2 regions of the Desulfovibrio sp. SGI.102 genome follow, and region 2 is predicted to be linked to the other one. Evidence: predicted binding sites of a transcription regulator. Region 2 holds the regulator's gene; the other holds the start of a gene.
The links. The regulator sigma-54, encoded in region 2, starts transcription at its own class of promoters, with help from an activator protein. The targets are predictions, from matches to a motif close to CTGGCACGGNNNNTGCTT.

Region 1: nifJ (pyruvate:ferredoxin (flavodoxin) oxidoreductase) is a predicted target of sigma-54. The motif match lies at 4,189-4,206, and genes of this name have one in related genera.

Annotation. Positions count from the first base shown of each region.
Region 1 covers NZ_JBNPNC010000033.1:14,806-21,526, forward strand. Annotated here, with positions in the region: gene pta (phosphate acetyltransferase) at 1-197, opposite strand, end outside; gene nifJ (pyruvate:ferredoxin (flavodoxin) oxidoreductase) at 491-4,039, opposite strand; gene ACQRCJ_RS08300 (FAD-dependent oxidoreductase) at 4,722-6,431, opposite strand; gene selB (selenocysteine-specific translation elongation factor) at 6,621-6,721, opposite strand, start outside.
Region 2 covers NZ_JBNPNC010000037.1:7,468-14,188, reverse strand. Annotated here, with positions in the region: gene ACQRCJ_RS08780 (rhomboid family intramembrane serine protease) at 1-685, shown strand, start outside; gene ACQRCJ_RS08775 (hypothetical protein) at 831-1,409, opposite strand; gene ACQRCJ_RS08770 (PTS sugar transporter subunit IIB) at 1,515-1,976, opposite strand; gene ACQRCJ_RS08765 (PTS sugar transporter subunit IIA) at 1,982-2,425, opposite strand; gene rapZ (RNase adapter RapZ) at 2,494-3,396, opposite strand; gene hpf (ribosome hibernation-promoting factor, HPF/YfiA family) at 3,438-3,977, opposite strand; gene rpoN (RNA polymerase factor sigma-54) at 4,000-5,430, opposite strand; gene ACQRCJ_RS08745 (CTP synthase) at 5,609-6,721, opposite strand, start outside.

The sequences.
Region 1 (6,721 bases), on a different contig from region 2:
TAGTCCTGCTTGAGCTTGAAGTGTTCCAGCAGCAGGTTGATGTCCGGGGCGCGGTCATCCTGCTGGGGTTCATTGATGATGGGGCGGAAAATGGCCGCATCCTGCATGTTGCGGCTCAGGATGGACATGGTGCCCAGGGCGATGGTGCGCTTGCCGGTGCGCGGGCCCGTGGCGGTAAGGTATAGGGCGCGATGCATGGTTTCCTCCAGGACGGGGCGCTGGCCCCGGTGAATCGATGCCGTTATGTTTGAAGTTTCGCGAGCCGGAAACTTCCCGAGCGCGGGTTGGCTGGTGGCGCGCTGCGCGCCGCGGCCCGAGGGCCACTGCCCTTGCGGGCGGAAATATGATGTTGCGCCATGCGGGTCTGCCGTCCCGGCATGGGCGCGTCCTTGCCGGCGGGCCGGAGGACGCCGGGGCTCGACCCACGCTCCAGATAATGGGGGCGCGGCCGTTGCGGCCGCGCCCCTTCATTCATTCAGCGTATGCCGGCTTAGTTTTCGCTGCCGGGATGAGGCAGGCTGGCCAGCTGCTTGTACAGAGCGTGACGCTCGTTGTAGGCCTTGTCCAGTTCAGCCTTGAGCTGCTTGGACACTTCGGGATCCTTCTTGTCCAGAGCGGCGAAACGGGTTTCGCCGGCCAGGAAGGCCTGCAGTTCGCCGTTGGGATCCTTGGTGTAGTCCAGCTGGAAGGGATTCTTGCCTTCCTTGGCCAGTTCGGGGTTGAAGCGGTACAGGGGCCAGTAGCCGGTCTGCACGGCCAGCTTTTCTTCTTCCTGGCTCTTGCCCATGCCCTTGCGGATACCCTGGTTGATGCAGGGAGCGTAGGCGATGATCAGCGAGGGGCCCTTGTAGGCTTCGGCTTCGCGGAAGGCCTTGAGCACCTGCTGCTTGTCGGCGCCCATGGCGATGGAGGCCACGTACACATAGCCGTAGCTCATGGCCATGCGGCCCAGGTCCTTCTTGCCGATGCGCTTGCCGGCAGCGGCGAACTGAGCGATGGCGCCCAGAGGAGTGGACTTGGAGGCCTGACCGCCGGTGTTGGAGTACACTTCGGTATCCATCACCAGGACGTTGATGTCGTCGCCGGAAGCCAGAACGTGGTCCAGACCGCCGTAACCGATGTCGTAGGCCCAGCCGTCACCACCGAAGATCCACACGCTCTTCTTGGTGAAGAGGTCGCCCATATCCCACAGCTTGTGGGCCAGAGCGTGGTTGGCTTCGGACAGGCTGTCCAGGTTGTCCAGGATCTCTTCGCCGAACTTGCGGGAGCCTTCGGCGTCTTCCATGTTGTCCAGCCAGCCCTGCAGGGAGGCCTTCAGTTCGTCGTCGATGCCTTCGGTGGCCAGGGCTTCCTTGACAGCCAGGGCCAGGGCGCCGCGGCGCTGCTTGTAGCCCAGACCGATACCGCAGCCGAATTCGGCGGCGTCTTCAAAGAGGCTGTTGCCCCAGGCGGGACCGAAGCCGTCCTTGTTGGTGGTGTAGGGCGTGGTGGGGGAAGAAGCACCCCAGATGGAGGAGCAACCGGTGGCGTTGGCGATCAGCATGCGTTCGCCGAACAGCTGGGTGAGCACCTTGACGTAGGGGGTTTCACCGCAGCCGGCGCAGGCGCCGGAGAACTCATGCAGGGGCTGCTGCAGCTGGGAACCCTTGACGGTGTCGCGAGCCATCAGGTCGTCCTTGATGGAGACGTTGGCTTCGGCGAAGGCCAGGTTGGCCACCTGGGCGTCGATCTGGGTATCCAGGGGCTTCATGGTCAGGGCGCGCTTTTCAGTCTTGGTGGGGCAGACTTCCACGCAGGAGCCGCAGCCCAGGCAGTCTTCGGCGTACACCTGCATGCGGAACTTCATGCCGGTCAGTTCCTTGCCCTTGGCAGGCACGGTCACGAAGCTTTCGGGAGCGCCGGCCAGTTCTTCGTCATTGGCGACCACGGGGCGGATGGCGGCGTGGGGGCACACGAAGGAGCACTGGCAGCACTGGATGCAGTTGTCGGCCACCCATTCGGGCACGTTGATGGCCACACCGCGCTTTTCACAGGCAGCGGTGCCCAGAGGCATGATGCCGGCGGGTTCCATGGCGGACACGGGCAGCTTGTCGCCGCGCTGGGCCAGGATGGGACGCACCACACCGGCGATGTAGTCGTCGTCGCCGCAATGGCAGACTTCGGCACCTTCGGTGGCGTCAGCCCAGGATTCGGGGTACTTGATCTCGACCAGGGCGTCCATGCCCTTGTCCACGGCGGCGATGTTCATGTTGACGATCTTGTCGCCCTTCATGCCGTAGGTCTTCTTGATGGATTCCTTCAGCAGGGCCACGGCCTTGTCGAAGTCGATCACGTTGGCCAGCTTGAAGAAAGCGGTCTGCATGATCATGTTGATGCGGCCGCCCAGACCCACTTCCTGGGCCACGGCAACGGCGTCAACGTTGAAGAACTTCAGGTGCTTGCGGGCGATGGTGCGCTTCATGGAAGCAGGCAGGTGCTTTTCCATGTCTTCCAGCGACCAGTTGGAGTTCAGCACGAAGGTACCGCCGTCCTTGATGCCGTCCAGGATGTCGTACTGGGTGACATAGGCGGCCTTGTGGCAGGCGATGTAGTCCGCCTGGGTGATGAGGTAGGAAGACTGGATGGGGCTCTTGCCGAAGCGCAGGTGGGACACGGTGAAGCCACCGGACTTCTTGGAGTCGTAAGCGAAGTAGGCCTGAGCGTACATGTCGGTGTTGTCACCGATGATCTTGACGGCCTGCTTGTTGGCACCCACGGTACCGTCGGCGCCCAGACCGAAGAACTTGCACTGCACGGTGCCGGCGGGCACGGTGTCGATCTCTTCTTCAACGTCGAGGCTCAGGTTGGTCACGTCGTCGTGGATGCCCACGGTGAAGTGGTTCTTGGGAGCCAGGCCCAGCATGTTGTCGAACACGGCCTTGGCCATGCCGGGGGTGAAGTCCTTGGAGCCCAGACCGTAACGGCCGCCCACGATGGTGGGAGCTTCGCCCTTTTCCATGAAGGCAGTGCACACGTCCTGGTACAGGGGCTCGCCCAGGGAACCGGGTTCCTTGGTGCGGTCGAGGACGGTGATGGTGGTGGCGGTGGCGGGGATGGCCTGCAGCAGGTGTTCGGCCGAGAAGGGACGGAACAGATGCACTTTCACCAGACCCACGCGCTGGCCGCGTTCGTTCAGGTAGTTGACGGTTTCCTGGATGACTTCACAGGAGGAGCCCATGCTGATGATCACGCGGTCGGCTTCGGGATGGCCCACGTAGTCGAACAGGCGATGCTTGCGGCCGGTGATGGCGGCCACTTTCTTCATGTTTTCCAGCACGATGCCGGGCACGGCGTCATAGTACAGGTTGCTGGCTTCGCGGTTCTGGAAGAAGATGTCGGGGTTCTGGGCGGTGCCGCGGATATGGGGATGTTCCGGGTTCATGGCATTGGCGCGGAACTCTTCGACCTTGTCCCAGGGAACCAGCTTGCGGATGTCTTCGTAATCGATGGTCTCGATCTTCTGCACTTCGTGAGAGGTACGGAAACCGTCGAAGAAGTGGCAGAAGGGCACGCTGGCGTCAAGGGCGGACAGGTGGGCGACCAGGGCCATGTCCATGCATTCCTGCACCGAAGAGGAGCAGAGGAAGGCAAAACCGGTCTGGCGGCAGGCCATGACGTCCTGATGGTCACCGAAGATGGACAGAGCGTGGGAAGCCAGGGCACGGGCCGAAACATGGAAGACGCCGGGCAGCAGTTCGCCGGCGATCTTGTACATGTTGGGGATCATGAGCAGCAGGCCCTGGGAAGCGGTGTAGGTGCTGGTCAGAGAACCGGCAGCCAGCATACCGTGCACGGCACCGGCGGCACCGGCTTCGGACTGCATTTCACGCACGGTCACGGTCTGGCCCATCAGGTTCTTGCAACCCTTGGCAGCCATTTCGTCCATGACTTCGCCCATGACGGACGAAGGGGTAATGGGGTAAATGGCAGCCGTGTCCGACAGAGCGTAGGCAATATACGCGGTGGCGTTATTGCCGTCCATGGTTTTCATTTTCGCCATCTGTTCCTCCTTGCGCGTCTATCTTGGCGCGCATGTTTTTCCGGAATGGACACACCGGCAAGCGGTGGTCTTGTGCAAACAGAGAGGATCCATCGCATCATGCCGTGGCATGAGGCCGGAGCGGCCCGGGCGGAAGAAGCCCGAAAAAACGGCCGGGACCGTGCCTGTTCGCAATGGATGAGCCCTACCACAAAATTGTTTGTTTGAACAGTCTAATGTGGGCAGGCTGTGAAAAAAAATGCACAAGCATTTTTGCAAGAGAAACAAAGGAGTTAGAAAGATATTGAGCCGCTGCGGCCCCGCAGGACGCGTGACCGGCGCCTTTGTCTCTCTTCAGGCTGCCTACTAAAAAGGGCGACAAAAGGCAATAACGGAAAATACCATGAAATATGTCATGTGATCATAGCCCGCAAAACGGCGCTGCGCAAGGCTTTGGAGGTCCTCCCGGCAGGGCTTGGGAAGGGGCGGTGCCCTGCCGGTCATGGCACCTTGCTGCGGCAGGCTGCTGACCGGGAAAGCGCAGGGAAGGGAGGCGGGCGAAGAGGCCGTTCCCCGGCCTTCAGGGGCGGTCGGCCGGGTGCCCGGGGCGACTGCCGCCGTGCCGGACAGGGGCCCGCCGGCAGGCCATGAAAAAAGGGGCCCCCTGACGGGCGCCCCTTGAACAGGTCACAAGGACAAACAGCTAGATCTTGCCGCCGGTCTTGAGCACGGCCTGCATGCCGCCGGCGGCGTTGACCACGTCGGTGATGCCGTTGCGGGCCAGGATCAGCACGCTGTCATAGGCGCGCAGACCGGTGTTGCAGATGATGGCCACAGGACGGTCCTTGGGCACTTCGTTGACCCGGCTGGGCATCTCTTCCAGAGAGATGGAGTGCCATTCGGGATGGACGGCCTGCACGGCCTGACCGGCCTTGGCGGGACGGGCGTCGATGAAGAAGATGTTGTTCTCGGCGCGCTTTTCCCACAGCGCCATGAACTCTTCGGAGGTGATGGGCTTCACACGGCCGGCCAGCACGTTGTCGGCCACGTTGGCCACCACGTTGACCACGTCCATGGCGGAGGCGAAAGGCGGCGCGTAGGAGATCTCCAGGTTGGAGATGTCTTCCACGGTGGGCTTGCCATACTGCAGCACGGCGGCCACGGCGTCGATGCGGGCCTTGAGGGCGTCACCGGCGGTGCAGGCGCCCTGGATGCCCAGCACGCGGCGGTCGCTCTTGTCCACCACCAGTTCCAGGCTCATCATGTTCTTTTCGGGATAGAAGTGGGCGCGGTCCAGCTGTTCCACGGCCACGGAGATGGCGTCATAGCCTTCCTTGCGGGCGCGTTCCACAGTGAGGCCGGCGCCGCAGAAGGACATGTCGAACAGTTTCACGGCCCAGGTGCCCACGAAGCCGGGGAAGCTGGCATCGCCGCCGGCCAGGTTGGTGCCGATGACGCGGCCCTGGCGGTTAGCCATGCTGCCCAGGGGCAGGTAGCCCAGCTTGCCGGTGATGAGGTTCTTGATGGCCACGCAGTCGCCGCCGGCATAGATGTCGGGGTCGCTGGTCTGCATCTTTTCATTGACCACGATGGCGCCGAAGGGGGCCACTTCCAGACCGGCATCCTTGGCCAGCTGGCCGTTGGGCAGGAAACCGGCGGCAAAGATCACCAGCTGGGCGGGCAGTTCGCGCTTGTCGGTGATGACCTTGCACACGGCGCCGTCCTTGCCTTCCAGCTTGACGACCTTTTCAGAGGTGTAGACGGACAGGCCGTGGGCCTCGCAGTCGTGGGCGGCCATCTTGCCCATGTTGTGGGAGAGCACGCCGGGCAGCATCTGGTCCATCATTTCCACCACGCTGACCTTGACGCCCCACATGTCGGACAGGGCCACGGCAGCTTCCAGACCGATGAAACCGCCGCCCACGATGACGGCCTCGTTGACCTGGCCGTGTTCGCAGGCTTTGCGGATGACGTCGGCGGCTTCCAGACGGGTGAGGGTCAGGACGTTCTTCAGGTCGTGACCTTCCACCGGAGGCATGCGCGGGGTGGCACCGGTGGCCAGCACCAGCTTGTCGTAGGGCAGCTTTTCTTCCTCGCCGGTGACCACGTTGCGCACCAGCAGGGTCTTGGCGGCGCGGTCGATGGCCATGGCGCGGGTCTGGTTGCGCACGGTGATGCCTTTCATGGTACGGAAGAATTCGGGGTCACGCACGGTGTGGTAGGGCGTGGCGCGCAGGTCGTCGAGGTTGTTGACCTCGCCGGACACATAATAGGGGATGCCGCAGCCGCCGTAGGAGATGAAGAGGTTTTCATCCACCAGGGTGATCTCGGCGTCGGGCATCAGGCGCTTGCAGCGGCAGGCAGCCTTGGGACCCAGGGCAACGCCGCCGATAACCAGGATTTTCTGTGCCATGATAGACTCTCCTTGTAGAGCATTTGGCGTTTGAAACGCCGGGCGTCTCAAACTTTGTGCCGTCCGGGGACGAGGTCTCTCGCCCGGACACGGGCGGCCGCGGGCGCGGTCGCCGGAGCATGACGCTGTTGTTGGTCGGGCCTCGGGCGGCGACCCTGCGGTCACCGGACGGGGACAGGATACCTGTCCCTAGCGGCCCCGATACTGCCGGGCGTCTCCCACCCGGACGGTGATCTTTTCCCTGTCCATGAACTCCAGCAGGGCGATGAGGTACTTGCGCGAAAGGCCCA
Region 2 (6,721 bases):
ACTCCGCGGCCTGCCGCCCGCGCTCCATGCCCGCTGCTGGCTGGCTGCCCTGCCCCTGCTCCTGCTCGTCCTCTGGCACGGCCTGCGCAGCGGCTGGTGGCCGCTGCCCGACGGGCTGCCCCTCCCAATGGGCTGGGAACAGGCCGGAGCGCTGGACAACGTCCGCCTGCGCATCTACGGAGAATGGCAACGCCTGTTCACGGCCCTGACCCTGCATGCCGACGCCGCCCACCTGGGCGGCAATGTCCTGCTGGGCGGCATCATGCTGCCCCTGCTGGCCCGGCTGACAGGTCCGGGACGGGCCCTGCTGCTGACCGTGCTGGGCGGCGGGCTCGGCAATCTGCTCACCGTGGCGCTGCGACGGGAATTCGTCCTCAGCCTGGGCTTTTCCACGGCTGTCTTCGCGGCCATCGGAGCCCTGGCCGGGTATATGGTCCTGCATCATGAAAGCAAGCGCTACCTGCCGCTGGCGGCCGGCGTAGGCATTCTGGCCATGTGGGGCATGGGCGAAGGGAACGTGGACTATCTGGCCCACATCTGCGGCCTGGTGGCCGGCATGACCCTCGGTTTCTGGGAGGCTCTGCGTACCAGACGGCGCTGGCCGGGCCTGCCGCAATGGCTGTCCGCCCTGCTGGCCCTGCTCTTGCCCGTGCTGGCCTGGATACAGGCTTTTCAACAGGGATGACGGCGAAACCATCTCCCTCCGGCACTGTCCGCCACCACGGATGGCGACCGAAAAAAGCTGCGTCCGCATGGCAATGCCGTGCAGGACGCAGCTTTTTTATGGCAAGGTGATGAAGGATCTGTTCCCCGGAAGCGCCCGGCAGCTCCTAGAACATGTCCAGTCTGGTCACGGCCAAAAAGCCGCAGACAGCCACGAACATTCCCGTAAGGCAGGCATACGCCCGGCGGGTGCGCAAAGAAAGGATGCCGCCCACCATGCTGGCAGCAAACAGTACGGGCCAGCCCATCTGCCCTTCAAAAAGGAATATCGCCTCTCCCAGCAGATCACAGGCCAGCCACAAGGCCACATAGCACAGCATGTAGAGCGAGAACTGCCAGGCAGCGCGCACCACGGCCCCCAGCGCTACGGCCTGCCCCGGCGTACAGCCGCGACCGGAAGTGAACCACGCCGTGACCAGATCCACCAACGGATTGAGGGCCACCCGCTGGTAGCGCTCCGCATAGCTGGCGCCGTAAGCCGCGAATACCGCGAACATCAGGGGGGCCAGGAACTGATGGGCCTTAGACCAGCCCGGGATGATGGACAGGGGAAAAAGCAGCAGGAAGGCCAGGGTCCCGAAAGGCGGGACCACACTGCCCAGGGCGATGACATCGAGCCAGAGCAGCTCCACCACGATCCCCAGCGAGAGCGCGGGCTGCCACTGGCCGGAAAGGCCGCCCAGCAACAGGGCCCAGAACAGGGGCCTGTCAGCCAGCCTGAAGACAAAGGAGGAACGGGCTACCCCCGCGAGGACAAAAAAAAAGCGTATTGCACGCCCAGCCAGAGGGCATCAGAGAAGCTGCTCATAAGCATCCCGGATTTTGTCGGAAGGCACACAGCGGAAATCCAGCTCTACCTGCTGTTGCAGCATGGCCCGCAAGTCCTCCCTGTCCTGTTCGGAAAGGGCCACATGCGGAAAGACCTGGATCTTGCCCGGTGCGTAGTGCAGATTGCCGATATTGAGGGCCCGGATGTCGACGCCGCTCTCCAGGGCCCTGCGGGCATCCTGGCAGTCGGCAAAGAGGACGAGGCTGCTCTCGCCACAGCAGGCCAGGGTCTCAAGCAGGGCGTCCACCGGTACGAAGTGGATGGCCACCTGCTCCGGCACGGCCAAGGAGACGATCTGCTGCTGCAGAAGGTCCGCCGACATGGCGTCATTGGCAACTATCAGGTGCCGGGCGGCCACATAGGGCAGCCAGCCTTCGATGACCTGCCCGTGCACCAGACGGTTGTCCACTCTGAACCAGAGCATACGGATCAATCGCCTGTTTTTTCTTTGTTCCGGGAACGCAGCATGCTGCCGGCCACGACGATGCCCTTGGTTCCGGCCTCTCCGGCCAGCTTGGCCAGCTCGGCCAGGGGCTTTTCGCGACAGGTGAAGACCTTGAGCAGCATGGGCAGGTTGACGCCGGTGACGACTTCCACATTATGGCTCCCCAGCAGGGAGAGGGCCAGATTGGTGGGGGTGCCGCCGAACATGTCGGTGAGGATGATGACCCCGGCGCCCTTGTCCAGCCGCTGGGCGGCATCATCCAGACGGCGCACGGTCTCGGGCACTTCCTGGGCGATGTCCACGCTGATGGAGGTGCAGTCGCTCAGGGTACCAAGGATGAACTCCGCCGTGCGCAGCATGGCAGAGCCATAGTCGGCATGAGCGACAACGATGATGCCGACCTGGGTGGAAGATTGCTGTTCCGACATGACATACCTCGCGCTGGAACTGAAATTTCTGCAAAATGCAGCACGTAAGGCCAAGAGTGCCAGCTTTCCTAGCCAAGTTCAAGGTGCCTGTGCTCGATACTGGCCGGATAATCCGCCTGACGCAGCATCTGGAACAGGGCCTCGGCCGTGGCGACGGAACGGTGGCGGCCACCGGTACAGCCCACGGCGATGGCGACCCGGTAGCGGCCTTCCGCTTCCATCTGCGGCAGCATGAAGCGCACCAGGTCAAAAAGCTTCTTCTCGAATTCCTGCGCGGCCTCGGGGGCAAAGACATAGTCACGGACAGCCTTGTCCTTGCCGCTGAGGGGACGCAATTTTTCTACAAAATAGGGATTGGGCAAAAAGCGCAGGTCAAAGACGAAATCCGCCTCGCGCGGGACGCCGTACTTGAAGCCGAACGAGATGACGTTGACCCGGATGGCCCGCAGCTTGCCCGACGTCCTGCTCCAGCGCTTCTGGATGGCGCGGCGCAGGTCATGGATGGAAAAACGGCTGGTATCTATGACCAGATCCGCCATCTCGCGCACGGGGGCCAGACGCGTGCGTTCCTCGTGCAGGGCATCCTCAAGGCCCATGCCCTCACGCTCCAGCGGATGGGGCCGGCGGGTGGTGGCATAACGGCGCATGAGCTCCTGCGCTCCGGCTTCCAGAAAAAGCAGTATGGGCCGGACCCCGTGCTCGGAAAGCTGGGCAAGGGCCACATTGAGCTCTTCCAGAAAGTCCTGCTGGCGCATGTCCATGCCCAGGGCCATGCCCCGGAAGCGTTCCATGGATCCGCGCCGCATCATCTCCACCATCTCGACGGCCAGCCCGGCAGGCAACCCGTCCACAGTGAAATAGCGCAGGTCTTCAAAGACCCGCAGCGCCGTACTTTTACCGGCCCCCGAAAGGCCGGTGACTATACAGACCTGGACAGGCGCTGCCGCGCCCTCGGATGGTGTCTGGCTCATGGCAATCTCGAAGGGGCCCCCTTGCGGGGGCCCCGAAGTCTTTACAGGACGGGGTCGATGACGGCATAGCCGCCGATGCGACGGCGGTACACCACATTGACGCGGTCGGTCTCGGCATTGATGAAGACCAGGAACTCACTGCCGATGGATTCCAGCTGCATCAGGGCTTCGTCCAGATGCAGGGGCTTGGGCGCAAAGCGCTCGGTGCCCACCACGGCGGGTTCTTCATCGGGATCGGCTTCCAGGTTGTAGGTGAAGACGTCCACGCTGGCGTTGCGGGCCTGACGGCGCTGTTCCTTGACGCGCGAGACGTGCTTCTTGATCTGGGCCTCGACCTTGTCCACCACAAGGTCGATGGCGGCGTACATGTCGGAAGACTGCTCGGAAGCACTCAGGTGCAGCCCCTCGCCGGCGATGGTCACTTCACAGCGATGCCGGAACTTGTCCACAGTAAGCACAACACCGACTTCCAGTCCGGAAGCCTTGCCAAAAAAGCGTCCCATCTTCTCCATGCGGCGACGGGCATACTTCTTCAGATGATCGGAGGCCTCGAAGTTCTTGAAAGTGAAAGCAATGTTCATAGAACCTCCCGTGGTGCAGGAATCAGAAATGTTCCTTGCGCTTTGAGGATGAGGGGATGTTCAGCGCCGTGCGGTATTTGGCCACCGTGCGCCGTGCGATATTGACCTTCAACTGTTCCTTGAGCAGCTCGCCGAGCCGCTCGTCGCTCAGGGGCGATTTGGGATCTTCGCCAGCGATGAACTTTTTGATCAGAGCCTTGACGCTCTCTGAGCCTACCTGACTTCCATCGTCCAGTTCAAGCCCGCTGTTGAAGAAAAATTTCAGTTCGAAGATGCCGTGCGGCGTCGCCACATACTTGTTGGTGGTGATGCGGCTGACCGTGGATTCATGCATCCCGATATCGTCGGCGATATCCTTGAGGATGAGCGGCGCGAGCTTGGTGACGCCGTCACGGAAAAAGGGCTGCTGATGTTTGACGATGCTCTCCACCACTTTATACAGCGTCCGCTGCCGCTGGTACAGACTGCGGATGAGCCAGGATGCGGAACGCACCTTTTCTGAAACGTAGTCCTTCTCTTTTTCATTACAGGAGGGAACGCCATCACGCAACATGCTGGAGAGCTGCAGATGCGGCAAACCATCTTCATTGAGCAGGATGACGAACTCGTCACCGACGCTGTACACGAAGACGTCAGGGCTTACATAGGTGGGCTCGCTGCCGTCGAAGCTGGCACCGGGCAGGGGCTCCAGGGACTGGATGATGTCCAGGTACTCGCGCAGGCCTTCCATATCCAGCTTGAACTTGCGCAGCAGGGGCTTGTAGCGGTGGGCTTCCAGATCTTCCAGATGCGACTGCACCAGTTCCAGCAGGATGGGGTCACGGTCGTAGCGCAGGCTCTTCAGCTGCACCAGCAGACATTCGCGGGCATCCCGGGCCGCCACGCCCACCGGGTCGAAAAGCTGTACGCGCTCCAGCACGGTCTGCACGGCCTCCGGCGTGGTGGACGCCATCTCGGCGATCTCTTCCACGCTGGCCCGCAGATAGCCCGACGAGCCCAGATTGCCGATGATGATCTCGCCGATCTCCTTCTGCTCGTCCGTCAGGGTAGAAAGATGCAGCTGCCAGAGCAGATGGCCTTCCAGCGTGGGCTTGGCCGAGTAACGGGCCTCCAGGGGAGAGATCTCTTCCGCGATCTCCAGTTCCCGCCCCTGCGAGGTGCGCGGCGTGCTGGCGAATTCGCCGAGATATTCCTCCCAGTCGGCATTGCGGGAAAGGTCTTCGTCATAGACTTCGTCCTGGGGCTTCTCGTGCCGCGGCTCCTCCTGATCCTGCGGAGCCACGGGCTCATTGGCTGGGGCCTCTTCCAGGAAGGGGTTCTCCAGCAATTCCTGCTGGACGGTCTCCAGAAGTTCGACACGAGAAAGCTGCAACAGCTTGATGGCCTGCTGCAGCTGGGGGGTCATGACCAGCTGCTGCGACAATTTGAGTTGTTGACGAAGTTCCAATGCCATGGGGTGCTATCCTGTCAGTAAAAATTTTCTACGTTTCAAATACCATGCCACATGCTGCACCAATAGGCAAGGGAGGCTGGCCTGGGAGCACAAAAAAGGGAATATTTCAAGTCATTGCATAAAAAAGGACGCCCCGCGCCAGCGGAGCGTCCTGAACGGCTTTTCTTGCACAAAAGCCCTATTTCTTGTGGTTGTTCTTGGCGGCCTTGATGAATTCGCGGAACAGGGGATGCGCCGCCATGGGACGGGACTTGAACTCGGGATGGAACTGGCAGCCCAGGAACCAGGGATGGTCGGGCAGTTCCACGATCTCCATCAGGGAGCCGTCGGGGGCGGTGCCGCTGAAGACCATGCCCTTTTCTTCCAGCAGATCCTTGAAGGCGTTGTTGAACTCGTAGCGGTGACGGTGGCGTTCTTCCACCAGTTCCTTGCCGTACGCTTCAAAGGCACGGGTATCGGGGATGATCTTGCAGGGGTAGGCGCCCAAGCGCATGGTGCCGCCCTTGTCGCTCTCGGCGTCGCGCTTTTCCAAGTTCTTGGTGCGGAAGTCGAACCATTCGGTCATCAGGTAGATGACCTTGTGGGCGCTCAGGGGATCGAATTCTTCGGAGTTGGCGTCTTCCAGACCGGCCACGTGACGGGCGAACTCGATGACCGCACACTGCATGCCCAGACAGATGCCGAAGAAGGGGATGCGGTTCTCACGGGCATAACGGATGGCGGCGATCTTGCCTTCCACGCCGCGGTAACCGAAGCCGCCGGGCACCAGGATGCCGTCGCAGCCGGCAAAGGTGGCGGCCACGTTGCCGTCGTCCACGTTCTCGGAATTGACGTAGCGCAGGTTCACGGAAACGCGGTTGGCCACGCCGCCGTGGATCAGGGCTTCATGCAGGCTCTTGTAGGCTTCCTTCAGGTCCACATACTTGCCCACGATGGCGATGGTCACGCTGCCCTGGGGATTGGCACAGTCGTAGACCAGCTTTTTCCAGTCTTCCAGGTGGGCGTTGCGCGCGGGCAGGCGCAGCATGATGGCCACTTTCTGATCGAAGCCTTCCTCGTAGAAACGCAGGGGCACTTCATAGATGTTGCCCACGTCCACGGAGGAGAACACGGCATCCTGATCCACGTTGCAGAACAGGGCGATCTTGCGGCGCATCTCTTCGGGGATGCTGTGCTCGCAGCGGCAGAGGATGATGTCGGGCTGGATGCCAATGGAAAGCAGTTCCTTGACGCTGTGCTGGGTGGGCTTGGTCTTGTGCTCACCGGCGGCCTTGAGGTAGGGCACCAGCGT